DNA from 3 places in the Arthrobacter sp. 2RAF6 genome. Region 1 is predicted to be linked to each of the others. Evidence: predicted binding sites of a transcription regulator. Region 1 holds the regulator's gene; each other region holds the start of a gene.
The links. Region 1 encodes HrcA, which represses chaperone genes, less so after heat shock. Its sites were predicted from a motif close to TTNGCACTCGNNNNNNNCGAGTGCNAA; they were not measured.

Region 1 (9,597 bases):
GGATATCGAACGCGAACGTGGCATCACTATCAAGTCCCAGGCTGTCCGCATGCCCTGGGAACTTGACGGCACCAGCTACGCCCTGAACATGATCGATACCCCCGGCCACGTTGACTTCACCTATGAGGTTTCCCGTTCCCTCGCGGCCTGTGAAGGTGCAGTCCTCTTGGTGGACGCCGCGCAAGGCATCGAGGCCCAGACCCTGGCCAACCTCTACCTGGCGATGGAAAACAACCTGACCATCATTCCGGTGCTCAACAAGATCGACCTCCCGGCCGCCCAGCCCGAAAAGTACGCGGCCGAGCTCGCCAACCTGATCGGCGGCGACCCCGAGGACGTGCTGCGGGTGTCCGGCAAGACCGGTGTCGGTGTGGAGGCCCTGTTGGACAAGATCGTCCGCGATCTTCCAGCCCCTGTCGGCGACCCCGACGCACCGGCCCGCGCCATGATCTTCGACTCCGTGTATGACACATATCGCGGCGTGGTCACCTATGTCCGCGTCGTGGACGGCATGCTGCACCCGCGCGAGCGGATCCAGATGATGTCCACCCGTGCAACCCACGAGCTCCTGGAAATCGGCGTCAGCTCTCCGGAACCTACTCCCTCCAAAGGGCTGGGCGTCGGCGAAGTAGGCTACTTGATCACCGGCGTGAAGGACGTCCGCCAGTCGAAGGTCGGCGACACCGTGACCAACCTGGCCAAGCCCGCTTCGCATTCCCTCGCCGGTTATGCCGACGCCAAGCCCATGGTCTTCTCCGGCTTGTATCCCTTGGACGGCACGGACTATCCCGTGCTCCGGGATGCCCTCGAGAAGCTGATGCTCAACGACGCAGCGCTCGTCTACGAACCCGAGACGTCTGCCGCCCTGGGGTTCGGTTTCCGCGTGGGCTTCCTTGGCTTGCTGCACCTGGAAATCACCCGTGAGCGCCTTGAGCGCGAGTACAACCTCGACCTCATCTCCACCGCTCCCAACGTTGAGTACGAGGTCACGCTCGAGGACAAGCGGGTCCTGCACGTCACCAACCCGAGCGAATACCCCACCGGCAAGATCGCTGAGGTCCGCGAACCGATGGTGTCCGCCACCATCCTGGCGCCCAATGAGTTTGTGGGCGCCATCATGGAGCTGTGCCAGAGCCGCCGCGGCGTCATGGGCGGCATGGACTACCTCTCCGAGGATCGCGTGGAAATCCGGTATCGACTGCCGCTGGCCGAGATCGTCTTCGACTTCTTCGACATCCTCAAGTCCAAGACCCGCGGCTACGGTTCGCTGGACTGGAAGGCCGACGGCGAGCAGGTTGCCGACCTGGTCAAGGTGGACATCATGCTCCAGGGTGAGCAGGTTGACGCCTTCAGCGCCATCACCCACCGCGACAAGGCCTACGCCTATGGCGTCATGATGACTGGCAAGCTGCGCGAGCTCATTCCGCGCCAGCAATTCGAAGTGCCCATCCAGGCTGCCATCGGCTCGCGGATCATTGCCCGTGAGAGCATCCGCGCCATCCGCAAGGACGTCCTTGCCAAGTGCTACGGCGGTGACATCACCCGTAAGCGCAAACTTCTGGAAAAGCAGAAGGAAGGCAAGAAGCGCATGAAGATGGTGGGCCGTGTGGAAGTTCCACAGGAAGCGTTCATCGCAGCCCTGACCACCGACGAATCCAAGGACAAGGCCAAGAAGTAATGGCGCTGTTCGCCCGGAACACATCGGGACAGGCGCGCGCTGTAGCGGCGCGCACAGGACGGGCACAAGGGGAAATCCGTGCCTAGCGTTCTTCCCCTCGGGGATCCGGCACCTGCGGACGGCCTCTTGCCGCCGCAGGTGCTCGACGGCGTCGGTTCACGCAAGTTTGGACTGTACGTCCACATACCTTTCTGTGCCGTGCGTTGCGGATACTGCGATTTCAACACCTACACCGCCACCGAGCTTGGCGGCGGCGCCTCCCAGGACGCCTATGCGTCTACTGCCATTTCGGAAGTGGAGTTCGCCGTCCAGGCCATGGAAGCCTCCGGGCTGCCGCAGCGGCCCCTGAGCACGGTGTTCTTCGGCGGTGGCACACCGACCCTGCTGCCTGCTGAAGATCTCGCGCGCATCCTGACGGCCGCCGTCGGGCACTGGGGCCTGGAAGCAGGAGCCGAAGTCACGACTGAAGCGAACCCGGACTCTGTGACGCCGGAGTCCCTCCAGCTGCTCGCGGACGCCGGCTTTACGCGGATTTCCTTTGGCATGCAGTCGGCGGTCCCTCACGTACTCAAGGTCCTGGACCGTACGCACACTCCCAGCAGGGTCCCCTTGGTGGTCCAGTGGGCGCGCGATGCCGGCCTAGCCGTGAGCCTCGACCTCATCTACGGCACTCCCGGAGAGTCGATGGCCGATTGGCAGACCTCCCTGGAGACTGCCTTGTCCTACGGGCCGGATCACATCAGCGCCTATGCGCTGATCGTGGAAGAAGGCACCAAGCTGGCGGCACAGATCCGGCGCGGCGAAGTTCCCGGAATCGACGACGACGACCACGCCGCCAAATACGAACTCGCCGATCAGCTGATCAGCGCCGCCGGGCTGGACTGGTATGAGGTCAGCAATTGGTCCCGCACACCCGAACAGGCGTGCAAACACAACCTTGCCTACTGGCGTGGAGACGATTGGTGGGGCATCGGACCCGGTGCGCATTCCCACATGGGCGGCGTCCGCTGGTGGAACGTCAAACACCCCACAGCCTATGCCAACAGGCTCGGTAGCGGCGTGTCGCCGGCCGCTGGGCGCGAAACGCTCGACGCCGGAACCCGGGAAGTGGAACGGATCATGCTCGAGGCGCGCCTTGGCACCGGGCTTCAGGTCGATGCCCTCGACAAGGTGGGCCGCCACGCCGTCGCGGGCCTCATCGCCGACGGCCTGGTTGAGCCTGGAGCGGCCTTCCAAGGACGGCTGGTCCTGACACTCAAGGGCCGGCTACTCGCGGATGCCGTGGTCCGCCGGATCCTTCCGGACTAGGGCCGACGCTAGCGGCAGGCGCTAACGTCCGGCGCGGGAACCGGCATAGGCACCCGCGAAGAGCGGCTATTTGATCCAGCGCAGGTTGAAGCGGTAGCGGTGCGGCTGTCCGTGGTTGACGCGGATTCCGGCTGACACCGAGAAGCAGGTCACTGCGACCCAGATCGCGGTGGCCAGAACCGCGAACAGGTTTCCCACCACCGGAAGCAGGACGAGGATGTTGGCGAGCACTGCGGCAATCGTCGGAGGCAAAGTGAAGTTCAGCGCTTCCTTGGATTCCTGTGCCGTGAACGGGCCACGTTCGCGGAAGATCAGGTAGATCAGAAGCGAAGGCACGCAGCCAAGGATCCCGCCGAAGTGCGCCAGGGTTGCCCACTGCCGGTCTTCCGAGGCAGTCAAGGGCAGCGCGTTGGCAGGAACGCCGTGGTACTGGGACTGGCCCGAGGTGCCATCCCGATCGTCAGGAGCGTTGTCCGCCACAGTATCTTCCTTAGAGTATCTATCGGTGCAGTGTTGCTGTCCCAGAATACTTGCTCGGCACGCGATCAGCCGACCAACTCCGGGGCCCCGGGCAGGTAATCATCACTGCTCGGTCAGGAAATCGATCACTTCCTCCACGCGCCCCAGCAAAGAGGCCTCCAAATCGGCATAGCTGTGGACGGCGCCCAGAAGCTTCTGCCAGCCAAGTCCCACGTCTTCGGCCGTCTCATGCGGCCAGCCGAACGACCTCAGGATTCCGGTCTTCCAATCCGTGCCGCGCGCGATGGTTGGCCATTGCCCGATCCCCAACACCTTGGGCCGGATTGCCTGCCAGACGTCCACATAGGGGTGTCCTACGATCAGGACGTTTCCCGCGGCGCCCGGCAGCGTCATGGCGTCGGCGGCAATCCGCGACTCCTTCGAATCCGGCACCAAGTGGTCCACCAGGATCCCGAGCCGGCGGCCCGGGCCGGGGGAGAACCCGGCTATGGCCGCCTTGAGATCGTCCACGCCGTGCAAGGGCTCGACGACGATGCCCTCCACCCGGAGATCATCTCCCCACACCTTTTCCACAAGTTCTGCGTCGTGCTTGCCTTCCACCCAGATCCGGCTAGCCTTGGCGACTTGGGCCCGCTGGCCGGCCACCCGGACGGATCCCGATGCCGTCCTGCCTGCTTGCGCCGCGCCCTTGACGGCCGCCGCGCGTGGCGCCGGCGGCAGGAGCTTCACTGCTTGTCCCTCCAGCAGGAATCCGAATCCGAGCCGGAATGACTTGGCCTTTCCCCGCCGATCCTCAAGCACCACAATGTGCATGCCTCCGGACTTCTCCACCCTGGTCACGGCCCCTACCCAACCGGACTGCACGTCCTCGAGAACCATCCCTCGTTCGACGGGCACCTCTGGCAGTTGCCGTTTGGCCGGCGAGGAGAGGTCTTGCGGGCCCCAATTGTCGTAAGACACGGTCTTCACACCACTTTGCGCTAGGGGATCGGTCACGGTCCGTGGCATTCCCCAGGACCGCGCGGGAATCATGTTCGCCGCGAGCGGTACCAATGCTAACAACGAGGTGGCTCATACTAGACTTGTTAGCACTTGGGCATGTTGAGTGCTAACTGTTGAACTACCGGATTGTTGAGAACTCGATCGTTTGAGTACTTGATCGTCCAGTACTGGCTGTTGAATGGAGGTGGGCAGTGAGCGAACCACGCAAGCTTGAAGTGTTACGCGCCATCGTGGAGGACTACGTTCACTCCCGCGAGCCAGTCGGCTCCAAAGCTTTGGTCGAACGGCACCATCTGGGAGTGTCGAGCGCGACCATCCGCAATGACATGGCCCTCTTGGAAGAAGAGGGCCTCATTGCAGCACCACACACGAGTGCGGGCCGCATTCCCACCGACAAGGGCTACCGCTTGTTCGTCGACCGTATTTCCGAGGTCAAGCCGCTTTCGGCCGCCGAGCGCCGGGCCATCCACTCGTTGCTTGAGGGGCCCGACGACGTCGAGGACATCCTTGAGCGAACCGTCCGGCTCCTCTCCCAACTGACCAACCAGGTCGCCGTCGTACAGTATCCGCACCTGAGCCGCGCGCGCGTCCGGCACATTGAGTTTGTCCTTTTGGCACCGCGCCAGGTCTTGGTGGTGTTGATCGCCGATTCGGGCAAAGTGGAACAAGGCGTTGTGCAGGCAGCGACAGACGCCACTGACGAAGAGCTCATGGCCTTGCGCGCGCGATTCCTTGGAAGCATTGCCGGCTCCCAGCTCGACCTCATGCCACAAGTCCTGCCCTCGGTGGTTGCCTTGTGCCCGCCGGCGCTTCGGAACCTTGCCGGCGCCCTTGCCCACGGCCTGGAAAGGCTTGCCGAGCGGAGCCGCGACGAACGCATGGTCATGGCAGGCACGGCAAACCTGGCCCGCTCCAACGTGGACTTCCCGCTGAGCATCGGTCCGGTCCTCGAGGCACTCGAGGAGCAGGTGGTCATGTTGCGGCTGTTGTCGGACATGGCTGAGGACCCCCGGGGCGTCACGGTGAGCATCGGACGTGAAAACCCCTATGACGGCCTCTCCGAGGCTTCGGTGGTTGCCACGGGCTACGGTCCGGGCAGCAGTGCCAAGATCGGCATTCTTGGACCCACCCGCATGGATTATCCCAACACCATGGCGGCCGTCCGTGCCGTCGCACGCTACCTTTCCCGCATTCTGGGCGGCTGACGGCCTCGGCCGGAAACCGCCTCGCAAGAAAAGCAGTGGAACCGTAAAAAAGGAAGAGATACCGACTTTGAGCAGTCACTATGACGTTCTGGGCGTCTCGCCGGAAGCAGCCGGCGAGGAGATCAAGAAGGCCTACCGCAAGCTCGCACGCAAGCTGCACCCCGATGTGAACCCCGGGGCCGGCGCTGCCGAGGAATTCAAGGCGGTGACCCACGCTTACGAGGTCCTCTCCGACCCCCAGAAGCGCCGCGTCTACGATGCCACCGGCAACGAGAACGGGACCGACAACGGTTTCGGCGGAGGCTACGCGGGCCAGGGATTCGCATTCCAGGACATCTTCGACACCTTCTTCGGCGGAGGCGGCGGCGGGATGCAGGGCCCCGCATCCCGAATGCGCCGCGGCCAGGACGCCCTGATCAGTGTCCGCATCGACTTGCGCGAGGCGGTGTTCGGTGTCAACAAAAAGCTTGAGGTGGACACCGCTGTCATCTGTCCCACGTGCGAAGGCTCATGCTGCCGTCCGGGCACCCACCCGGAACGCTGCGACATCTGTGGCGGCTCGGGCCAGGTCCAGCGGGCCGTCCGCTCGATTCTCGGCCAGGTCATGACCGCCGCACCATGTGGATCGTGCGAAGGTTTCGGCTCGATCATCAAGGATCCCTGCAATGAGTGCAACGGCCAGGGCCGCATCCGCAGCCGCCGTTCGCTGACCGTCAAGGTGCCTGGCGGCGTCGCTACCGGGACCCGCATCCAGCTTTCGTCGCAAGGCGAGGCAGGTCCCGCGGGCGGTCCTCCCGGTGACCTCTATGTGGAGATCCGGGTCAACAACGATTCCACCTACATCCGCGAAGGCGACGACCTTCACGCCACGCTGAGCGTTCCCATGACTGCCGCGGCACTGGGTACCGAGCTGCAGCTTGAGACTTTCGACGGTCCCCAGGAGATCGACGTCAAGTCAGGTACGCAGTCCGGCGAAGTCATCACCCTGCGTGGACTCGGCGTCACCCATCTCCGCGGCTACGGCAGGGGAGACCTCAAGGTGCACCTGCACGTTGAGACCCCCGGCAAGCTCGACGCCGTGCAGGAAGACCTGCTTCGCCAACTGGCAAAATTGCGCGGAGAGCAGTTCACCGAAGGCAAGCTTGTGGCCAGTGGCGGTATGTTCGCGAAGCTGCGGGACAAGCTCGGTAACCTGTAGCGGTGAGCAACCCCGTATTCTTCACAGCAGCCGGAACGCTTGACGGGCTCGGCCCTGGTGACTCTTTCGTGCTCGACGGCGCCGAAGCCAGGCATGCTGTCACCGTCAAGCGCCTGGAAATCGGCGAAGCCGTCGATATCGCCGACGGTGCCGGTAGACGGCTCACGGGCACCGTGACGGAGTCCGGGCAGGGAACCTTGACAGTCCTTGCCTCCGCTGTCGATGAGGAGCACCAGCCAACCGTGCGGCTCGTGTTGGTCCAGGCCCTCGCGAAGGGCGACCGTGACGAGCTTGCAGTTGAGACGGCAACGGAACTCGGGATCGACGCCGTCGTACCCTGGCAGGCGGAACGTTCGATCGTCCGTTGGAAGGGTGACCGGGCTGCCAAAGCCCACGCGAAGTGGCAATCCGTGGCCACCGCAGCCGCCAAGCAAGCGCGGCGCGCGTGGATTCCCGAGGTGCGTACCGCCGTCGACGGCTCCGGCCTGGCTGCGGCGGTTGCCGCGGCCGACCTGGCGATCATCCTGCACGAGGACGCGAAACGCCCGCTGCGGGATGTCCTGGAGAACTGGCAGGGCGGTGTTTCTACGGCGGATCCCGGAGTTGAACGGGAAGTCCTGCTCATCGTCGGCCCGGAGGGTGGAATTTCACCGCGCGAAGTGACCAAGCTCAGCGACGTCGGCGCCGTCACCGCGCTCTTGGGCCACCACGTGCTCCGCTCGTCCACGGCAGGTCCTGCCGCCGTCGTGCTGGCCAGCGACATCCTGGGGCGCTGGTAGCCCGCAGCGCACGTCCTTGATTAGCGACGTCCTCAGCGAACGGTGAAACTACGGGTATCCGTCGCGACGTCGGCGTCGTTGGCTCCCAGCAAGGAAACCCGCAATTCATAGCGGCCCGCTCCGAGTCCCACTGTGAGGCTGAAGGTTCCGCCTTGTCCGGGAACCGTCGAAGCGGTGGTCTGTCCGGCGAGGTAGGAGGACTTGTCGCCGTTTGAGTTCTCGCGAAGGATTTGCCAATGCAGTTTCTTCGAGGGATCCGTGCTTCGGCCGTTGAACTTGACCGGACCGGCCGGCAAAGTCAGATCCTCCTGCGGGTCAATGATCCACACCGGTGCCACCATGGATGCGTCGCGGACCATCGGATCGCCTAGTTTGACCTGTCCGAATGCCATGTAGTCCGTGTGCCCGTCCACCAGGATGGTCACCTTGATCTGCTGTCCGGAATCGATCAGGCCCGAGCTCGCGGCCGCAGCGGTAGCGGTGTAGACGAGTTCCTGGACCGCCCGCTGTGCCATCCCGGCATCGAGATTTGAATTGAACGCATCGCGGGAAACATCGACCGTGACCACGTTCTTACCGGAAATCGAGGTCGCCAGACTGCCTGGGTTCTGCCACGGAGTGAAGAAATCGTGATCAAACGGCTTCTGGGACATCATGATCCGCAGGGCCGTGGTGATGGGGTTCTCATTGCCTGGGTTGTCACGGAATTCGCGGTACAGGAAGGTGTCCGTATCGCTGCGCCCGATCCAATACACGGGGATCTTGTTTGAGGCCTGGGTTGTTTCGAGCGGAGCATTGCTGTCCGGGGCCGTCTGCAAGGCAACTGTCGGGCTGGGGACCGGCGTCGTGGATCCCTGTCCCGTGCGATCGGCAATGCAACCCGACAGGAACAAGGCAGCCGTCAGGGCGGTCACAAGCATGGCGGAACGTGTCCGGATGCGTGTGCCGTGCGAAATCCCGGCTGGCCTGGTGATGGTGGATTCCTGCTCGTGTTCGGCCGCTGTGGTGTGCGGGGGAGTCATGCGCCCGGCGGCCGGGCACAGGGGCATTTTTTGCCCATGAATCAGCTTGTCATAGTCCCAACGGCCCCGGCTGGCGTTTCGATACCCCGGTGGGCAACTGCAATGCGATTGATACGAGGTCGATGCCGAGTTGATACCAAAGCCGCACCGATCGCCCGTCCGCAGCACCGCCGGGCACGGTCTGGAACCACCCCTGAGACTGGCTGGCGTAGGATTGAAAGCAATCCGAGGCCCGCTATCCTGCGCCCATCCAGCAGACGGACATCGGAGAAAATCGATGGACATCACCAAGCCGGAGGAGCACAGGCCGCTAGGCCAGCACTATGACAGAATCATTGAACGGGCGGCCCAAGGCCGGCAGCGTTGACACAGGTCCGGCCGAGTTCCCACACTCTGTCCCGGGCGCCCGGACGGAAGTTGTCATCTTCGACAACTCGGATCAGATGGTTCAGACCCTTGGCAGCCATGACGAGGCGTTGCGCTACATCGAAGCCCAGTTCCCCGGCGTCGACTTTCATGTGCGCGGCAACGAGCTCTCCTTCAGCGGACCGTCACGCGATGTTCCCCGGATCATGCGGCTTCTGGAAGAAGTCCGCGGCCTGGTCGGCAAGGGGACGGTCATCACCCCGGACGTGCTGCAACAGCTTGTGTCCTTGTTGCGCAGCCAGTCGCTGCAAAACCCCGTGGAAGTCCTGACCCACAACATTCTTTCGAGCCGCGGGCGCACCATCCGCCCCAAGACGCTGAACCAGAAGAACTATGTCGACGCCATCGACGACAACACGGTCATCTTCGGGATCGGCCCTGCAGGCACCGGCAAGACGTACCTCGCGATGGCCAAAGCCGTTCAGGCACTGCAGCTCAAGGAAGTCAGCCGCATCATCCTCACACGGCCTGCCGTCGAGGCGGGAGAGCGCCTCGGCTT
Region 2 (9,708 bases), on a different contig from region 1:
GGTGCCTGCTGCCTCAAGTAAGCAACTGATTGGACACGGCCCCCTTGCGAGAATTTACCGCACGCTTTGCCACCGCCGAGGAAATCGAACACTGGGACAAACACGTCACAGCCAATCCCAACGGCGGCAACCTCCTCCAATCCGGGGCCTTTGCAGATGTGAAGCAGCACTTCGGCTGGAAGCCCCTGCATCTCGTGTACGAGACCGCGGACTACAGCAGCTACAACCTGGTCTTGGAGAAGTCGTTTCCACTGCTCGGCAAGCTCTGGTACCTCATCAAGGGCCCTGACGTTGCCGGGGTCGAGGACATTCCGGGGATCGTCAAGGCCAACCGGGAATTCGTCAAGCGGGACAAGCTCGGGGTTTTCGCCGTGAAAATCGAGCCGGACATCGTCCTCAGCGGCGAAGCCCGGGATGCGATTGAGGCCACCGGAGTGGTCAAGACCCCCAACCTGCAGCCGAACGACTCCACAGCGCTGCTGGACATCTCTCCCGAGGAAAACCAGTTGCTGCGCAACCTGCATTCCCGCGGCCGCAACGCCGTTCGCCGGGCCATCCGCGAGGGCGTCGAAGTCCACACCATGGAACCTACGGAAGAGAACTTCCGTTCCATGTATGCGCTGATGACCAACACGGTCGAGGCGAAGTCCCAAGTGCGCGTCCGTGAATTCGGGTACTACCGCCAGTTCTGGACCAACTTCATCGAGCGTGGCCAGGGCAGGCTCCTGTTTGTCTTCGAAAACGGTGTCCCATCCGTCGGAGCCTTCGTCATCAACTATGGCCGGAAGGGCACCTACAAGGACGGCGGATCGCTGCAGAAGCGGGCGCAGTACGGCGATTCGCACTTGGTCCAGTGGACAGCCATCAACCAGGTCAAGGAGTTGGGTTGCACTGAGTACGATTTCTGCGGCACTCCGCCCGCGGACCGGCTCAAGGACACCTCACATCCGTTCCACGGACTTGGCCTGTTCAAGACCAGCTTCAGCAAGACCGTCACCGACTTCGTCGGCTGCTACGACCAAGTCATCAGCCCGCTGAAGTACAAGCTCTGGACCGCTGCCGGGGAACGTATCGCACGGCAGATCTACACCCGCCGCACGGGCCAGCAGTTCTACTAGATTCGCAGCGCCACCCCGCCTGCTGCATGTGCACGACACCGTATTTGGAGGAACCACGCCCTTTGGAGGAACACCCGCGTGACTGACCGCCCCGACAACAGGCCCAACACGGACGGCTTGCCCAAGACGCAGCCGCTGAAGCCATCCCAGGTGCGCCAGAATGTCAACGCCAAGCGCATGCTGCGCAGGCTCGTGCAGGGCGAGAATCCTCCCACCGCCCCCATGAGCATCGTCGACCGCCTGGCGGGCAGTCCCTACGCCAACCCGATCATCCACGTGGGCGGTGTTGACGCTTCGGCTCGCAAGACCATCGACTTCGCGCTGCATATGGCCGAAACGATGTTCCGCTACGGGGCAGGTGCCCTGGAAGTGGAGACCAGCATCATCGCGGTCACGGCTGCGCTCGGCTTGAAGAATATCGAAGTCGACATCACCAACCAGTCCGTCGCGCTCAACTATGCGCCCAAGGACCAGACCCCCATTACTCTGCTCCGCGTTGTCCGTTCCTGGACCAACAACTACGCAGGTTTGGCCCAGGTGCACCAACTCGTCACGGATATCGTGGCCGGCGGGGTGGGCAGGGCCGAGGCTGTGCGGCGGCTGGATGACATCATCCGGAGCAGCAAGCCCTTCCCGCGGTGGATGGTCACCATGGCATTCGGCGTCTTCTCCGCTGTTTTCGTCGGGGTCCTGGGCGGGGGACTGGGAGCGTCCGCCCTGGCTTTCGTCTCCAACATGCTTGTCAATCTCGTGGCCCGGCAATTGGGCAAGTGGCGCACGCCTGACTTTTTCGTGACAGCGGCCTGCTCCTTCCTGGTCACGTTCATCGCGCTCATGCTCCACTGGGCCGGGGCGGACATCCCCCCGTCCATCGTCGTGGCGGGCGGCATCCTCCTGCTGTTGCCTACCGGTCGGCTCGTGTCTTCGGTGCAAGATGCCATTAACGGATTCCCCGTGACTGCGGCCGGACGTTTCCTGTCCACGATCCTGACCTTCGGCGCGATCGTTGCGGGCATCGCCGTGGCGGTGGTTGTGGGTGACCTCATCGGCAGCGTCGCGATCGACGTCACGCAAACATTCCCCGAGGCGTATCCATTGTGGGGCCAGGCCATCCTGATCGCCCTTGCGGTTATTGCCATCGGCATCACAGAGCAGACCCTCCTCAAACTTCTGCTCCCGACGGCGGCAGTGGGTTTGGTGGGTTACTTCGTCTTGTGGGGGGCTTCCAACCTTGGCTTCGGAGACCGGCTCTCTCCGGCGATTTCCGCCGTGGTCATCGGCCTGCTCGCCCGCATGGTGGCACTCAGGCTCGGGGCGCCGCAATTGGTGGTAGCCGTCCCCGCGGCCCTCATCCTGCTGCCCGGCTTGAAGATATTCCGTTCCATGTATGTGTTGACGGTGCAGGAAGCGGATGTCTTGCTGGGTTCGGGCGGCATGCTCAACGCAGGAGCGATCGTACTGGGCGTGGCCGCAGGAATTGTGCTTGGCGACAATCTCGCCCGGCCGCTAACCAGGGGCCTGGCCAGCAACGAGCGCCGCCGCGTCCGTCGGCGGTAGCCAGCCGGGTCCGTCGGCGGTAGCCAGCCGCGTCCGCAGGGCCACCCAACGGAAGCAGGTCCTAGATCTGCCCGATCGGGAGTTTCTTCTCCGCCTGGAAATCGTCCTCGACCCGCCCCTGGGCCCAGTATCCGGAAAGCGAAACCTGGGAACGCTCCAGCCCACGCTGTTTGAAGAAGATGTCCCGGAGGCCCTTCATGTAGCCGCGTTCACCGTGCGCAAACACGTCGACGCGGCCGGGCAGCCACTCGGCTTCGCCCAAGGCATCAAGCAGGATCGAGCTTGATCCGGCGGGGACTCCGGAGCGAAGAAGCCAGCGCAGCGCCACGCCGTCGGGCGCCTCGATAGCAAGGATGTCGGCGTCGCTATCGACTTCGAGGAACGCAAGGCCCTTGGCGTCGGCCGGCAGGGATTCGATCGCGGCGGCAATCGCCGGGAGCGCGGCGTCGTCGCCTGCGAAAAGGTACCAGTCGGCGTCGGGCGCCGGGTTGTAGGCGCCGCCGGGACCCGTGAAGACAAGTGCGTCGCCGGGCTGGGCTGCCAGGGCCCACGGCCCCGCAAGGCCCTCGTCGCCGTGGACCACAAAGTCGATTGCCAGTTCCTGCGCGGCTTGGTCCACCCAGCGGACGGTGTAGGTGCGGGTGTAGGGCCACTGTTCGCGCGGCATGGTCTCGCGGATGGCCCAAAGATCCAGCGGCAGCGCGTAGTCGACGCCGGGCTGCGGGAACACGATCTTCACATACCGGTCCACGAAGTCGTTGTTCGCGTAGCCGGCAAAACCGGGTCCACCTGCAATGATGCGCACCATGTGGGGCGAAAGCTGTTCCGTGCGCAGCACAGTCAGGTTCACTTGGGGGCGGGTATTGCGGGATGCAGACGACGTCGCGGGCAAAGATGTCATGTAGGCAAGCCTAAGCTAGGGCAGTGGTGGAAGCTCCCAGATGACGGGATCTGCGCCTTGCTCTCGGAGCAGCGCGTTGGCCCGGCTGAACGGGCGCGAACCGAAGAAACCCCGCGATGCGGATAGCGGGCTGGGGTGCGCGGAAGAGATCACAGGGGCGCCATCAAGCAGTGGCTGCACGGCTTCCGCGTCCTTGCCCCACAGGATCGCGACGAGCGGACTCTGCTGCCCGGCAGCTGTGCGGCGGCGGGCGACGGCGGTGACCGCCGCCGTCGTGATCGCCTCCCAGCCTTTGCCCCGGTGCGAGCCGGCCGCACCGGCAGCGACGCTGAGCACCCTGTTGAGGAGGAGAACTCCCTGGCCCGTCCAGGCCGAAAGATCGCCGTGGACCCGCGGCGGGAGCCCGAGATCGGACTCCATCTCGCGGTAGATGTTCGAGAGGCTGCGGGGGATGGGCCGGGTTGGCGCGGAAACCGCGAAGGAAAGCCCGACGGCGTGTCCCGGCGTTGGGTAGGGGTCCTGGCCCAGTATCAGCACCTTGACGTCTGCCAGAGGCTGCCGGAAGGCGCGAAGGATGTTGGACGCCGCAGGAAGCACGTGGGTTCCGCGAGTGGCCTCGGCGGCCACGAAGGCCAGCACCGAACGCAACTCGTCCTCGACGCCGGAGAGCGCGTCAGCCCAGTCCGGCGCCATCAGGTCCTCCAGGGCCATTCCCGGGAGTGCCTTGAACCCGGCGGAGTGATCCTCGGATTCAAGCTCAAATAACGCTTCTTCGCCTGCCACCCAGCCATTGTCCCTGTCCTGGGGCTCCCGGGGAAAGCTGCTCTGGCGGAACGCGCCGCGACTCCGACGGAAGGCGGCGGGGCAAATGACATCCGTGTTATTCGCCCGTTACCATGGGCGGGGGACATTTTTCAGTCAATGCGTCGAAGGAGTGTGTCGTGGCAGAACCCGCACGGGAACCCATGGCGTCCGAAGCAACTGGATTGGTGCTTGAAGACCTGTCCGCCGGACTCCGCAGCGATTCGCCGCTCGGCGAACGTGAACAGCAGATGCTCGCCCTGGAGAGGCAATGGTGGAAGTACGCCGGGGCCAAGGAACAGGCGGTCAGGGAACTCTTCGATCTTTCCGCGACCCACTACTACCAGCTGCTCAATGCCCTCATCGACACCGAGGACGCACTGGCGCACGATCCTATGCTGGTCAAGAGATTGCGTAGACTACGTATGTCACGTCAGAGGGCCCGCACAGCGCGTCGTCTCGGTTCTGACGCATAGAGCACCCGCTGATCCCCCAGCAAGCAAGCAGCAAGGACAAGGCTTCACCATGACCAAATTTGCCCGGGATGAATTCGACCGTGTCCCGCAGAGCTCATCGCGCCAAGGTGTCCACAGGCTCGTCGCGTCCGCTTCCCGTCCCGCGCTGTGGCCGGTGCTACTCCTGGGCGGCATCGCGCTGGCTGTAGGCCTCGTTGCCTTCCTCATTCTTCCGAAGCTTGGATTCACCTCATCGACGACGCCGCAAGCCGTCGTCACCGCGGACGCCTCCGAGCAAAGTGCCGCGGCGTCACCTTCCGCAAGCAGCTCTGCGCAGGCATCCAGCCAGCCGAGCCCGAGCGACGCACCTTCCAACACGCCGACGCCTACTACAGCAACCCCCAGCACGGCGCCATTGGACAAGACGGCCGCAGTCGCGGTCTACAACGGCACCACCACGGGCGGCCTGGCTGCCCGCGTGGCCGGCCTCGTACAGGGCGGGGGCTGGCCGTTGGCCACCGTCGCAAACTGGGGCGGCATGCCCCAGCAGACGTCGTCGGTCTTCTACAAAGGCGCAGCCCAGAAAGGCAATGCCGAAGCGCTCGGCAAATTGCTGGGCATTTCCAACCTTGTGGACAGCGCCGAATTCCAGCAGCCCGTTGTTGTCATTCTGGGGCCCGGCTACAAGTAGCAACTCGGTTACGCCTCAATAACATTGCGGATACCCGCACCCAAGGTTGCGCTACGGCAACGTGACTGTGGTTACAGTAGTTGTGAGCTGGCCCGGAGATCCCGGAAGCCGGCCACTGCTAGTTGAAAGTGTGGGGATCATGGCTTTGGGAACCGTCAAATGGTTCAATGCCGAAAAGGGCTACGGATTCATCACCGTGGATGAGTCCGGTGACGACATCTTTGTGCATTGGTCCGCCATCCAGATGGATGGCTTCCGTGCTCTCGAAGAAGGACAAAGGGTCGACTTCGAACTGGGCGAGGGCCAGAAGGGCCCGCAGGCAGAAAGCGTGCGGCTTATCTAGTGGGTGTGGCGGCAACACGGCTGTCCCAGCCTTTTGGAACCCAGCCCCTTGGAGGACACCGGTCCCGGGTAGTTTCTCTTCTTGCAGGCTTTGCAGGCTTTGCAGCCTTGGCCCTTGGACTGGCCGGATGTTCCGCCCCCATCGGCAACGCCAGGCTCAGCGCTGTTACCCCGAGCGGCGACGGCGTCCTGCGCGTGGGCGTGATTCTGGACAATACCGGTAGCTCCGCATTCCTCAACGAGTCCGAGCTGGCAGCGGCCAAGTTGGCTGTCAAGCAGATCAACGACGCAGGCGGATACAAGGGCCACCCTGTCGAGTTGCTTCCGGCGTCGGCGGCCAGCGAAGGCAGCAGCGCGGCGGCCTTCACGGCCGATACCGCGGCGCAAGCCAAGGCGTTGCTGTCGGCCCACGCCGACGTCGTTGTGGGGCCAACGGATTCCAGCCACGCTCCCGCCGCCATCGATGTGTTGTCTCCCGCCCGGATTCCGCTCATCTCGCCGGCCAACACTGCGTCGGGGCTGAGCAGCTACAAGAACGGCGGCTTCTACTTCCGCACCTCGGCCGCTGATGCCGCACAGGGCAGCGTCTTGGCGAAGCTGGCCCACGACGCCGGCGCCAAGAGGATTTCCGTCCTCCACGAAGCCGGGGACTACGGTACGCGCGTCTCCGGAGCGGTCATGGACGCCGCGCGAAGCCTTGGAATGAATGCGGTGTCCAATGCGGAATTCACGCCCGGCAAAGCAGCTCCCGCCGCGGCGGGCATCAAGTCGGGCACGCCGGACGCCGTCGTCGTGGTTGCCCGTGATGGCGCCCAAGGCGCCCTGGCCGAGCTACTGAACGCGGGGCTGAGCGGCAAGAGCCTGATCCTGAGTGACGGTGCCATCCGCCAATACGGAACAGCGCTCGGTGCCGGTGGGCTCGACGGCGCGCGGGGAATTCTTCCAGGTGTCTTCCCGAGTGCGGAGTTCCAGTCCGATCTGATTGGCATCGACCCTAAACTCAAGGACACGACCTACGCTGCCGAGACGTACGACGCCGTCAACCTCGCGTCGCTTGCGGCCGCAGCGGCGGGCGACGACGCCGGTTGCTCGATCGCGGCGTGGCTCACCACAGTGTCCGGCGGGACGCGCCCGGCGTCGGGCGATGCGGCGACGAAAGAACGCACGTCCTGTGCGTCATACAAGGACTGCCTCGTGGTGCTGAAGGGGGCCAGGCTCCCGGATTACGACGGCGAGTCCGGCACTATCGGGTTCGACGCCAACGGCGACGTTACCTCGTCCAATTACATGGTCTTCACCTACGGAGCTGACAACACTGCGCGGGTGAGCGGCAAGGAGACGGCCTCGCGGACCCCGTGACGGGCTTGTGCCCGTAGCGAATTCCCTTGGCGTGGCGAGCAGTTTCCGGCTCTTCCTGCTTGCACTCTCCTCGGGTGAGTGCTAATTATTGATTAGCACTCTCAAGCGCTGACTGCTAATTCTTCGCGACTCCGGCCGTATGGAATAGTGGCGGTGCCTGGGGGAACAAAGAAAACCTTGCTGGGGTGAGGTCCGGAGCACGCGGCGTACAGAGGCCGAATGTGAAGGATCGTCCGTCGCGGGCACCGCAGTGAAGGCACCTTCTTAACGACTGTCCCGAAAGGACTACCGCCGTTATGGCCAAGATCATTGCATTTGATGAAGAGGCACGCCGCGGTCTCGAGCGGGGTCTTAACATCCTCGCCGACGCCGTCAAGGTCACCCTCGGCCCGCGTGGACGCAACGTCGTCCTCGAAAAGAAGTGGGGCGCCCCCACGATCACCAACGATGGTGTTTCCATCGCCAAGGAGATCGAACTGGACGACCCGTTCGAGAAGATCGGCGCCGAGCTGGTCAAGGAAGTTGCCAAGAAGACGGATGACGTCGCTGGCGACGGCACCACCACGGCCACCGTTCTGGCCCAGGCACTGGTCAAGGAAGGCCTGCGCAACGTAGCTGCCGGCGCCGACCCGCTGTCCCTCAAGCGCGGCATCGAGAAGGCTGTTGAAGCCGTCATCCGCGAGTTGCTCGCCTCCGCCAAGGAAATCGAGACCAAGGAAGAGATCGCAGCCACGGCTTCCATCTCCGCCGGCGACTCCGAAATCGGTAACCTCATTGCTGAAGCCCTGGACAAGGTTGGCAAGGAAGGCGTCATCACGGTCGAGGAGTCCAACACCTTCGGCCTGGAGCTTGAGCTCACCGAAGGCATGCGCTTCGACAAGGGTTACATCTCCGCTTACTTCGTCACCGACGCAGAGCGCCAGGAAACGGTCCTCGAAGACCCGTACATCCTGATCGTCAACTCTAAGATCTCCAACGTGAAGGAACTCGTTGCGGTCCTGGAGAAGGTCATGCAGTCCAACAAGCCGCTGCTGATCATCGCCGAAGACATCGAGGGCGAGGCCCTGGCCACCCTGATCGTCAACAAGATCCGTGGTACCTTCAAGTCCGTTGCCGTCAAGGCTCCGGGCTTCGGTGACCGCCGCAAGGCACAGCTCGCCGACATCGCGATCCTCACCGGTGGCCAGGTCATCTCTTCGGAGGTCGGCCTCAGCCTCGAGAACGCAACCCTCGAACTGCTCGGCAACGCCCGCAAGGTTGTTGTCACCAAGGACGAGACCACCATCGTCGAAGGTGCCGGCGACGCCGATGCCATCGCCGGCCGTGTGGCACAGATCCGTGCTGAGATCGAGAACTCCGACTCCGACTACGACCGCGAGAAGCTGCAGGAGCGCCTGGCCAAGCTGGCCGGCGGCGTTGCAGTCATCAAGGCCGGTGCCGCAACCGAAGTTGAGCTCAAGGAGCGCAAGCACCGCATTGAGGACGCTGTCCGCAACGCGAAGGCTGCCGTTGAAGAAGGCATTGTCGCCGGTGGTGGCGTTGCCCTCATCCAGGCTGGCGCCAAGGCATTCGCCAACCTTCAGCTCGAAGGCGACGAAGCAACGGGCGCCAACATCGTCCGCGTTGCCATCGACGCTCCGCTCAAGCAGATCGCTTACAACGCTGGCCTCGAGCCGGGCGTTGTCATCGACAAGGTCCGCGGCCTGCCGTCGGGCCACGGCCTGAACGCTGCAACCGGCGTTTACGAGGACCTGCTGGCCGCTGGCGTCAACGACCCGGTAAAGGTCACCCGCTCGGCTCTCCAGAACGCTGCCTCCATCGCTGGTCTGTTCCTGACCACCGAGGCCGTTGTTGCCGACAAGCCGGAGAAGAACGCTCCGTCTATGGGTGGCGGCGACGACATGGGCGGCATGGGCGGCTTCTAAGCCTTCCGCGCCGGCTCACTAGCCACACGCACGACGACGGTCCCCACTTCAGGTGGGGGCCGTCGTCGCCGTTTAATGACGCTCGCTCACCTTTGTCGGGTTTTGGCCCGACGCTCGCTCACCTTTATCGGGTTTTGGCCCGACGCTCGCTCACCTTTATCGGGTTTTGGCCCGACGCTCGCTCAGGGCCGCGCGGTCCGGGAGTGTCGGGGCGGTCTGGCAGGATGGAAGCCATGACGATTATTGCTGCCGCCGATGGTTCTGCCCTCGGCAATCCCGGGCCTGCCGGTTGGGCCTGGTACGTGAACGACTCTTGCTGGAGGGCCGGCGGGTGGCCGCACGGAACCAACAACCAGGGCGAGCTCATGGCGGTGCTTGACCTCTTCCGGTCCACGGCACATGTTCCCGATGAAGAGCTGAAGATTCTCTGCGACAGCCAGTACGTCATCAATTGCATCACCAAGTGGATGCCGGGATGGAAGCGCAAGGGTTGGCGCAAAGCGGACGGAAAGCCCGTCTTGAACGTCGATCTCCTCAAGGACATCGACCAAGCCATTAT
Region 3 (9,708 bases), on a different contig from region 1:
CGGGGCAGCTCAAGGTGGTGGGCTTCCTGGCCCCAGTGCCAGCCTTTGCCTGGGGCTTCTTCCGCGCGGGCCAAAGCACTGCCGAGCATGACTGCGTCGGCGCCCATGGCGATGGCTTTGACGATGTCACCCGAAGAACCCATGCCGCCGTCGGCGATCACGTGCACGTACCGTCCACCGGACTCATCCATGTAGTCGCGGCGAGCAGCAGCGACATCGGAAATGGCGGAAGCCATGGGCGAATGGATGCCGAGCGCACGGCGGGTGGTGGTCGTTGCGCCGCCGCCGAAGCCCACCAGGACGCCGGCCGCTCCGGTACGCATGAGGTGCAAGGCCGGGGTGTAGCCGGCGGCCCCGCCGACGATCACCGGGACGTCGAGTTCGTAGATGAACTGCTTGAGGTTCAGCGGTTCATGGTTCTTTGAGACGTGTTCGGCCGAGACGGTGGTGCCCCGAATGACAAAAATGTCGACGCCGGCGGCCACCACGGTCTTGTAGTGCTCCTGCGTACGCTGCGGCGTCAACGAGCCGGCCACGGTCACACCGGAAGCACGGATTTCCGCGAGCCTGGTGGTGATCAGTTCGGGCTGGATGGGGGCCTTGTAGAGCTCCTGCATGCGCCGCGTGACCGTCGGGCTGGCCGTTTCATCCGCAAGGGCAGAGATCTCGTCCAGCACGGACTGGGGGTCCTCGTACCGCGTCCACAAGCCCTCGAGGTCCAGAACGCCCAGACCGCCCAGCCGGCCAAGGGCGATCGCCGTTTCAGGCGACATCGCGGAGTCCATGGGTGCGGCGATCACTGGCATCTCAAACTTGTAGGCATCAATCTGCCATGAGACGGAAACGTCCTTGGGGTCGCGCGTCCGGCGGTTGGGGACGATCGCGATGTCATCCAGGGAGTAGGCACGACGCCCACGCTTGCCACGGCCAATCTCAATCTCGTAAGTCACTGCTCTAGGTTATCCCAGTGCGGCGCGATGTTCCGGCAGGGTGACGTACAGGATGGCGATGGGCTGGCCGCGTAAATAAGCGGGCCCGGCATCTTCATGATGAAGGTGCCGGGCCCGCTTGAAACTGCCTGGGACTTACGCCTAGCGGGAACCGTAGTTCGGAGCCTCGACGGTCATCTGGATGTCGTGCGGGTGGGATTCCTTCAGTCCGGCCGCAGTGATACGAACAAACTTGCCGCGTGCTTTGAGCTCGGCGATGGTTGGAGCACCCGTGTAGAACATGGTCTGGCGCAGGCCGCCGACCAGCTGGTATGCCACCGAGGACAGCGGGCCGCGATAGGCGACGCGGCCTTCGATGCCTTCCGGGATCAGCTTGTCATCGCCGGAAACGTCCGCCTGGAAATACCGGTCCTTCGAGTAGGACGTGTTCTTCCCACGGGACTGCATGGCCCCCAGGGAACCCATGCCCCGGTAGCTCTTGAACTGCTTGCCGTTCACGAAGATCAGTTCACCCGGCGACTCGTCGCAGCCTGCCAGCAAAGAGCCGAGCATAACGGTGTCGGCACCGGCGACGAGGGCCTTGCCGATGTCGCCCGAGTACTGCAGGCCGCCGTCGGCGATCAGCGGAACACCGGCGGGGATGGCCGCCTTCGAGGACTCGTAGATGGCCGTGATCTGGGGGACGCCCACACCGGCAACAACGCGGGTGGTGCAAATGGAGCCCGGGCCCACGCCCACCTTGATGCCGTCGGCACCGGCGTCGATCAGTGCCTGGGCGCCTTCCCGGGTGGCAGCCTGGCCACCGATGATGTCAACGTGCGCAGCAACGGGATCGGACTTCAGGCGCGTGATCAGGTCCAGGACACCCTGCGAGTGGCCGTTGGCGGTGTCCACGAACAGTGCGTCGACACCGGCGTCGATCAGGGTCATGGCCCGTTCCCAGCCGTCGCCGAAGAACCCGATGGCGGCTCCGACGCGGAGACGGCCTTCCTCGTCCTTCGTCGCGAGCGGGTACTGCTCGGCTTTGGTGAAGTCCTTGGTGGTGATAAGGCCCTTGAGGCGTCCCTGCTCGTCAACGAGGGGGAGCTTCTCGATCTTGTTGGTGGCCAGCTTGTGCGAGGCCTCTTCGCGGCTGATGCCGACGTGGCCCGTGATGAGCGGCATCTTGGTCATGACGTCGCTGACAAGCCGCAGCGGGAAGTCGGACTCCGGCACGAAGCGGGTGTCGCGGTTAGTGACAATACCCAGCAGACGGCCGTCCGGGTCGATGACAGGCAGGCCGGAAACCCGGTAACGCGAACACAGTTCGTCCAGTTCCTGGAGGGTGGCTTCCGGGTGGATGGTCAGGGGGTTGGTGATCATCCCGGACTCGGAGCGCTTGACGCGGTCGACGTGGTCGGCCTGGTCTTCAATGGACAAGTTGCGGTGGATGACGCCAAGGCCGCCCTGGCGGGCCATGGCGATGGCCATGCGCGACTCGGTGACGGTGTCCATGGCGGCGGACAGCAGCGGCGTCTGGACCGAAATTCGCTTGGAGATCCGGGAGGATGTATCAGCCTCGGACGGTATGACGTTGGTGTGGCCCGGCAGCAGCAGGACGTCGTCATAAGTCAGGCCGACAAAGCCAAAGGGATCGTGTTCGGGCTGGGTCATGAGTGCGCCTCTTACCTTGGTTCTTGGGGGTTGCTCTGGTAGGGGTTGCAGCTGATGACCAGCCCGTCATTACGGGACTGGCCTGTGCAGAAAGGTTCTGAATAAATAGTAGAACCTCGCCGCCGATCCCCATATTCCGCGAGGGCAATGTGAGCAACAGCACCCTGCAGCCGCCTTCGAGCCGTCAACCGCCGTCGAGCCGCCCGGCCGCCTAGCTCCACCCGGTCGCGGTCATGAACGCCTTCTCGAAGTATGGCTCCAAAGTCTTCATGTAGGTGGCCGTCACATGGTTGTCGTCCTTGTAGACAATCACGTTGCCGATCACGGCAGGGCAATTCGCGTCCGGACAGAAGTACTTCGTGAGATCAAGGAACTTGGTGTCCGGCAGCTGGGCGGCCACTGCTGCCGTCGGCGAATCCTCGGCATAGTTCTGGTCCTGCTGCGATCCGCAGGCGACATAGGCCGTCGGGTCTTTCTCAAGGCACGCCGGGACCGGTTGCGCTGGACGTGGCGTATCCCTGAGGGCAACAACTTCGATTCCGGCGTCGTTGAGGGTCTTGACCTCCGACACAAAGCCGGGATCGAGCCGCTCTGGCACCTTGGGATCCACATTCGTGCGCGTACTGGTGGTCACGACGACGTCAGGCTTCATCTTCAGGACCTCCGTGAGCGTGGCCTTGTTGAAGTCAACACACGATTGCGTGATGTCGTCCGAGGTGTTCTCGCTCAGCGGGCAATAGCCCTTGGTAATGGAGGTGAGGTTCCAGTTGTTCTTCTGGGCCATAGTGAGCAGCGGCGTGTTCAGCACGTGGGCGTGGGAATTGCCGATGACCACCACGGATTTGGTTCCATTCGTAATCCCGTTGGTGCATCGGTTCACGAAGTCGTTCGGGTCCCCGCCGCCGGTGCAGGCCTTCGGGAATACGGGCCAGTCAGCGTCGATGGCTGTCATGGCCGGAACGAGGGGAACACTCGGATCCGGGGTGTAGGCGAAGGCCCCGCCAACGACAGCCGCACCAGGGTTGCGGGCGTCCATGTTGGCAAGCAGGGTCTTGTTGGTCTGGTCTATTTGGAAGCGCCATCCCGCCAGCGGAACAATCGCCACCGTCATGGCGACCACAAGCGCAATCGCGCTTCGCCGCCGGTTCGCCTCGGGCCAGCGCCATTCCCGCCACGGCTTCTCCACGAACCTCGTGGTCAGGACTGCCAGGACGAAGGCGGCGATGATGATCACGGTTCCGGACAACCAGCCCGCGTGGGTTTTGTTCGACCAGGCCAGATAAATGACCAGGAGCGGCCAGTGCCATAGATACAGTGCGTAGGAGTTGTTTCCCATGCGGACGAGCGGTTTGGAACTAAGGATGCGGTCCGCACCGAAACGGCTCCCCGTCTTGCCAGCCGCGAGAACGCAAGCTGCCGCCAGCGTAGGCCACAACGCCACCCATCCGGGGAACGCCGCCTCGACATTGAGGATCAGGCCACAACTGAGCATGGCAATGATACCGACCCAGCCAAGGACGATTCGCACTGTCTTGGGGAGTTTCAACGACGGCAAATAGAGAGCGAGGAGCGTGCCGAGGGCGAACTCCCACAGCCTTGCCAGGGTTGAGAAGTACGCCTGCGACTGGTTGGCTGCGGTGAACCCCACTGAGTAAATGAGCGAAGCGATGAAGATCGCGCCGAAAAAGTACCGAAGAAGGGGTACATATGAGAGCTTGAAGCGCCTCGCCAAGAGGCCGGCCCCGACAAAAATAAGCGGCCAGATGATGAAGACCTGCCCTTGGATGGACAGCGACCAGAAATGCTGCAACGGACTGGCCGCACTGTGGTCCGAGGCGTAGTAATTGACGGCCTGGGACTGCAGCAGGAAATTCTCTGCGTAAAAGAGCGAGGCCCAGCCCTGCTGGATCGTGTCCACCCAGCGCGTGCCGGGAATGAAGAGGTAGGTTGCGGCCAGGGTTCCGACGATAACGGTCACGGCGGCCGGAACGAGCCGCCGGAAATGGTGGAGGTAGTGCTTGATAAGGGCAGTCTGCCGACCGTTCGCGTGCCGCCGAGTGAACTGCAAGGCCATGAGGAATGCCGAGACCAGAAGGAAGACATCCACCCCGCCGGAGACCCGGCCAAACCAGATGTGGTATGTGACAACCATGAGGACGGCAACAGATCGAAGCCCCTGGATTTCAGGACGGAACGTCGATTTGGGTGCCGAATTCTGCGTGTCGCCGCTAGTTCGCCTTGGCGCTATCGGGCGCGTGGTTGTCAAAGTCTTGCCTCCAGGGTGCTACTCAAACCGTCTACCCTACTGATTCGAAATGTTCATCGTCAATTGAGACCGCGTTCAACCAACTTCCTATGATCCATTAGGACACAAGCGGCTGGGAGCTTCCGGAACGTTTTCTGGGTCGATCCTCCATGCCGTTTTGCCGGCGTCCGGTCGTCATCCCGCACCACCGCAAATGCAGGAGGCCCGGCCCCCAAAAGGGGACCGGGCCTCCTGCATCGATCAACCAGTATTAGTGGCTGTGGCCTGCGTGCTCGTCTTCCTCGGCCGGCTTCTCGACAACCAGGGTCTCGGTGGTGAGAACCAGGGCTGCGATGGACGCGGCGTTCTGGAGCGCGGAGCGGGTGACCTTGACGGGGTCGATTACGCCTGCGGCGATCAGGTCCTCGTACACACCGGACTTCGCGTTGAAGCCGTGGTTGTCTTCCAGCTCGGCAACCTTGGCGACGACGACGTAGCCGTCGAAGCCGGCGTTCTGGGCGATCCAGCGAAGGGGCTGGGTCAGGGCGCGGCGTACGATGCCGACGGCGGCAGCCGCGTCGCCTTCCAGTGCCTTGACGGCAGCGTCCTCGTCCAGTGCCTTGAGGGCGTGGATGAGGGCGGATCCACCGCCCGAGACGATGCCTTCTTCAAGGGCAGCACGCGTGGAGGAAACTGCGTCCTCGATACGGTGCTTCTTTTCCTTGAGCTCGACCTCGGTGGCTGCGCCGACCTTGATGACGCCGATGCCGCCTGCCAGCTTTGCGAGCCGTTCCTGCAGCTTTTCCCGGTCCCAGTCGGAGTCGGTGCGGGTCAGCTCGGCACGGATCTGGGCGACGCGTGCTGCGACGTCCTCAGCCGTGCCGGCCCCGTCAACGATGGTGGTGTTGTCCTTGGTGACGGTGATCCGGCGGGCACTGCCGAGGACCTCGAGGCCAACCTGGTCCAGGGACAGGCCGAGCTCCGGGGAGACAACCTGTGCGCCGGTCAGTGTGGCAATGTCCTGCAGCATGGCCTTGCGGCGGTCGCCGAAGCCCGGAGCCTTGACGGCAACGACGTTCAGGGTGCCACGGATACGGTTCACGATCAGCGTGGACAGTGCCTCGCCGTCGATGTCCTCGGCAATGATGAAGAGCGGCTTGGCAGCCTGCAGGGCCTTCTCGAGGAGCGGCAGGAATTCCTGCAGCGAGGAGATCTTGCCCTGGTTGATCAGGATGAGCGCGTCTTCCAGAACAGCTTCCTGGCGTTCCGCGTCAGTGACGAAGTACGGGGACAGGTAGCCCTTGTCGAACTGCATGCCCTCGGTGAGGACCAGTTCGGTCTGCGTGGTGGAGGACTCTTCGATGGTGATGACACCATCCTTGCCGACCTTGCCGAAAGCCTCGGCGAGGAGCTCGCCAACCTCATCGCTCTGGGCGGAGATCGCCGCAACGCTGGCAACCTGGGTGCCTTCTACTTCGCGGGCGTTCTCCAGGAGGCGGGCAGCCACGGCCTGGACCGAAACTTCGATGCCGCGCTTGATTTCGCCAGGGGCGGCTCCGGCGGCAACGTTGCGCAGTCCTTCCTTGACGAGTGCCTGTGCCAGCACGGTGGCCGTGGTGGTGCCGTCGCCTGCGACGTCATTGGTCTTGGTGGCGACTTCCTTGGCCAGCTGCGCACCAAGGTTCTCATACGGGTCGTCGAGTTCGACTTCGCGGGCGATCGTCACACCGTCGTTGGTGATGGTGGGAGCTCCCCACTTCTTGTCCAGAACGACGTTGCGGCCACGCGGGCCAAGGGTGACCTTGACGGTGTTGGCGAGCTTGTCAATGCCCGCTTCGAGCGAGCGACGGGCAGCGTCGTTAAACGCAAGCTGCTTTGCCATGGTTGTGTCCTTTCAAGACGGAAAACCCGCACCGCTGATCCGACCGGAAGAAGTCCGACTCGATCTGCGATGCGGGATCCAGGGAATTACTTAACGACGATCGCCAGAACGTCGCGGGCGGATAGAACGAGGTATTCGTTGCCGCCGGTCTTGACTTCAGTTCCGCCGTACTTGGAGTAGAGGACGACGTCGCCAACGGTTACGTCGACGGGGACGCGGTTGCCGTTGTCATCGAAGCGGCCGGGGCCAACTGCAACAACTTCGCCTTCCTGCGGCTTTTCCTGTGCAGTGTCCGGGATGACCAGGCCGGAAGCCGTGGTCTGCTCTGCTTCGAGCGGGCGGACAACAATGCGATCCTCGAGAGGCTTAATGGAGACCGACACTCGGATCTCTCCTTTACGTGAGGTAGTACATGGACTATCAAACCAGGGGTGCCGTGGCGGGCTTACCGTCGTCGCGGTGCCGGTAAGTGCCTGGCGGCATGATTAGCACCCGCCTAGGGAGAGTGCTAATCAAGACTCTATGTAAGCATTAGCACTCGGTCAAGGCGAGTGCCAGAATTCCGTCATGGGTGAACGTCGAAGGGCCGCTTCCGGGTCACACGCTCATTGCCCGGTGAGGTCGTCGAAGTCAACGTCCTCGCCGTCGTCGTACTCTTCCTTCGGTCCGGTTCCGCGGTTCAGGTAGAGGACTACGCCGCCGGCGAGCGCGACGACGCCGAACACCACCAGCCCGACGATCGCTCCGATGCGGGCACCGGCGTAGGTGTCACGGATGTCCCGGGCCTCATCCGTGGCGTCCTGGACGCTCTTTCCAGTCATCGAGTAGGTGGCCGCGTTGAAAGAGTCTAGGAAGAAAATAATGATCAACAGCGCGATGCAGACAATGGCAATCAAAGCACCCACGATGAGCGCGGGGCGGGCATACTTGGAGAGATTTCCGGGGAAGGGATGTCTATCGGGGGCAGAGGGAGAACCATTGGCGTCGTCAGGCTGGCGTACTGGGTTGTCTTCCATGGCATCAACCCTATCGGCCCGAGTGGTCCCGGATCCCTCCCGACCCCGTATGACGGGCGAGCACTAGGCTAGTTCCCATGGCTGACACATCCCCGGACCAGATTGCCCCCTTGCTGACAACGGAAGGTTGGGAACTGCTGGCGTCCTTGGGACCGTACAGCGATGGCGAAGCCTTCGCACTGAATGCGCGCCTGCGCAAGGACGGCCACTCCCCCGTACTCGTTGCCGCCGTCCTCACCCAGTCCAGGCTCCGCACCCGGGCCGAAGCCAAGTTCGGCGAATTCGCCCGGCAGATGCTTTTCACCCAGGCCGGCCTGGAACAGGCCACCAGGCTCAATGTTGCAGCCAGGCATGCCGAACGCTTCGCCAAGGCGGGCACGCAGCACGTCGCGGACCTGGGCTGCGGGCTTGGAGCCGACTCCATGGCCATGGCCTCCATGGACATCAAGGTCACCGCCGTGGAACTCGACGAGACCACCGCCGCGTGCGCCACGATCAACCTCATGTCTTTCCCGCACGCAACGGTGGTGCACTCCGACGCCATGTCGGTGCCCCTCGACGGGGTCGACGGCGTGTGGCTCGATCCGGCGCGCCGCACGACGTCGTCGTCGGGAACGAAAAGGATCTGGGACCCGGAGGCGTTCTCGCCGCCGTTGTCCTTCGTTGAATCATTGGCCGCTACCGGCCGGTCCGTCGGGGTCAAGATGGGCCCGGGGATTCCCCATGATTCGGTTCCGGCCGGCTGCGAGGCACAGTGGGTTTCGGTGGGAGGGGACGTTACGGAAGTAACGCTGTGGTTCAACGACGTCGCCCGTCCCGGCATCCGCCGCGCTGCCCTGGTGCTCGGGCCGCAGGGCGCAGCCGAGATCACCAGCGGCGAAGGGTTCGACGGCGGCCCGGTGCCCGACGTCGGGCCCGTGGAGGGATACCTTTACGAACCGGACGGCGCGGTGATCCGTGCGGGCCTCGTTGCCGAGGTCGCGCTCCGGCTGGGCGGCCACCTGGTGGACCAACACATTGCCTATATCTGCGCTCCGGAACTGATGGCGACACCCTTCGCCCGCGCCTACAAAGTCCTGGAGGTCATGCCGCTGAACGTCAAGGCCCTCAAGGCCTGGGTGAAGGCCAACGGCGTCGGCGTCCTGGACATCAAGAAGCGCGGCACCTCCGTTACCCCCGAAGAGCTGCGGAAACAATTGCTGCCGGCCGGAAAGGGCTCGGCAAAATCCCGCGGCAACAAAACAGCCACCCTGGTCCTCACCAGGATCGGCGAGGAAAAGGTGGCTGTTGTGGTCGAGCCGGTAGCAGCCGCCTGAGCTGGTCCCTGAACCGCGGCGCCCTATTGTGCGCGCGTGAACTCCTCGGCCGCGGCCACTTGCTCCGGTGTCGGCGTGATGCCCGTGTAGAGCACGAACTGTTCGAGTGCCTGGATGGTGGCCACTTCAGCGCCGCTGATCACGGTCTTTCCTGCCGCACGGCCGGCCTTGATGAGCGGCGTCTCTGCAGGGAGGGCGACGACGTCGAACACCACGTGCGCGGCCGCCACCGCCGCTTCGGGGAAGGACAGCGAGCCGGAGTCAGGTCCGCCGGCCATGCCGATCGGTGTGACGTTGACGAGCACGTCCGCCGTCGACTCCCCTACTTCGGCCTGCCAGCCGAAGCCATAGAGCCCGGCAAGGGACTGCCCGAGCTTTTCGTTCCGGGCAACCACGGTAACGCGCGAGAATCCGGTGTCGCGGAAGGCAGCCGCGGCGGCCTTGGCCATGCCGCCGGAACCTCGGAGCAGCACCGACGACGCCGGGTCGATAGCGTTGCGCTCGATCAACTGGGCGATCGCGGTGTAGTCCGTGTTGTACGCCGTCAGCACGCCGGCGTCGTTCACGATCGTGTTGACCGAGTCGATAGCAGCCGCCGAAGCGTCCATGCGGTCGACGAGGGCGATGACGTCTTCCTTGTACGGCA

Region 2: the regulator HrcA is predicted to act here: its motif matches at 7,283-7,309, upstream of groL (chaperonin GroEL).
Region 3: the regulator HrcA is predicted to act here: its motif matches at 7,262-7,288, upstream of groES (co-chaperone GroES).

Annotation. Positions count from the first base shown of each region.
Region 1 is NZ_JBFRGF010000011.1:19,956-29,552, forward strand. It holds gene lepA (translation elongation factor 4) at 1-1,678, shown strand, start outside; gene hemW (radical SAM family heme chaperone HemW) at 1,757-2,986, shown strand; gene AB4Z38_RS10115 (DUF4870 domain-containing protein) at 3,053-3,466, opposite strand; gene AB4Z38_RS10120 (DUF3097 domain-containing protein) at 3,569-4,426, opposite strand; gene hrcA (heat-inducible transcriptional repressor HrcA) at 4,660-5,673, shown strand; gene dnaJ (molecular chaperone DnaJ) at 5,741-6,871, shown strand; gene AB4Z38_RS10135 (16S rRNA (uracil(1498)-N(3))-methyltransferase) at 6,874-7,650, shown strand; gene AB4Z38_RS10140 (GerMN domain-containing protein) at 7,683-8,570, opposite strand; gene AB4Z38_RS10145 (PhoH family protein) at 8,996-9,597, shown strand, end outside.
Region 2 is NZ_JBFRGF010000015.1:70,162-79,869, reverse strand. It holds gene AB4Z38_RS12765 (lipid II:glycine glycyltransferase FemX) at 45-1,118, shown strand; gene AB4Z38_RS12760 (threonine/serine ThrE exporter family protein) at 1,197-2,675, shown strand; gene AB4Z38_RS12755 (siderophore-interacting protein) at 2,737-3,576, opposite strand; gene AB4Z38_RS12750 (uracil-DNA glycosylase) at 3,592-4,287, opposite strand; gene AB4Z38_RS12745 (DUF3263 domain-containing protein) at 4,518-4,853, shown strand; gene AB4Z38_RS12740 (LytR C-terminal domain-containing protein) at 4,903-5,523, shown strand; gene AB4Z38_RS12735 (cold-shock protein) at 5,663-5,866, shown strand; gene AB4Z38_RS12730 (ABC transporter substrate-binding protein) at 5,974-7,224, shown strand; gene groL (chaperonin GroEL) at 7,521-9,149, shown strand; gene AB4Z38_RS12720 (RNase H family protein) at 9,383-9,708, shown strand, end outside.
Region 3 is NZ_JBFRGF010000001.1:20,458-30,165, reverse strand. It holds gene AB4Z38_RS00130 (GuaB3 family IMP dehydrogenase-related protein) at 1-950, opposite strand, end outside; gene guaB (IMP dehydrogenase) at 1,092-2,603, opposite strand; gene AB4Z38_RS00120 (acyltransferase family protein) at 2,815-4,869, opposite strand; gene groL (chaperonin GroEL) at 5,120-6,730, opposite strand; gene groES (co-chaperone GroES) at 6,817-7,113, opposite strand; gene AB4Z38_RS00105 (hypothetical protein) at 7,336-7,746, opposite strand; gene AB4Z38_RS00100 (THUMP-like domain-containing protein) at 7,824-9,062, shown strand; gene AB4Z38_RS00095 (shikimate 5-dehydrogenase) at 9,086-9,708, opposite strand, start outside.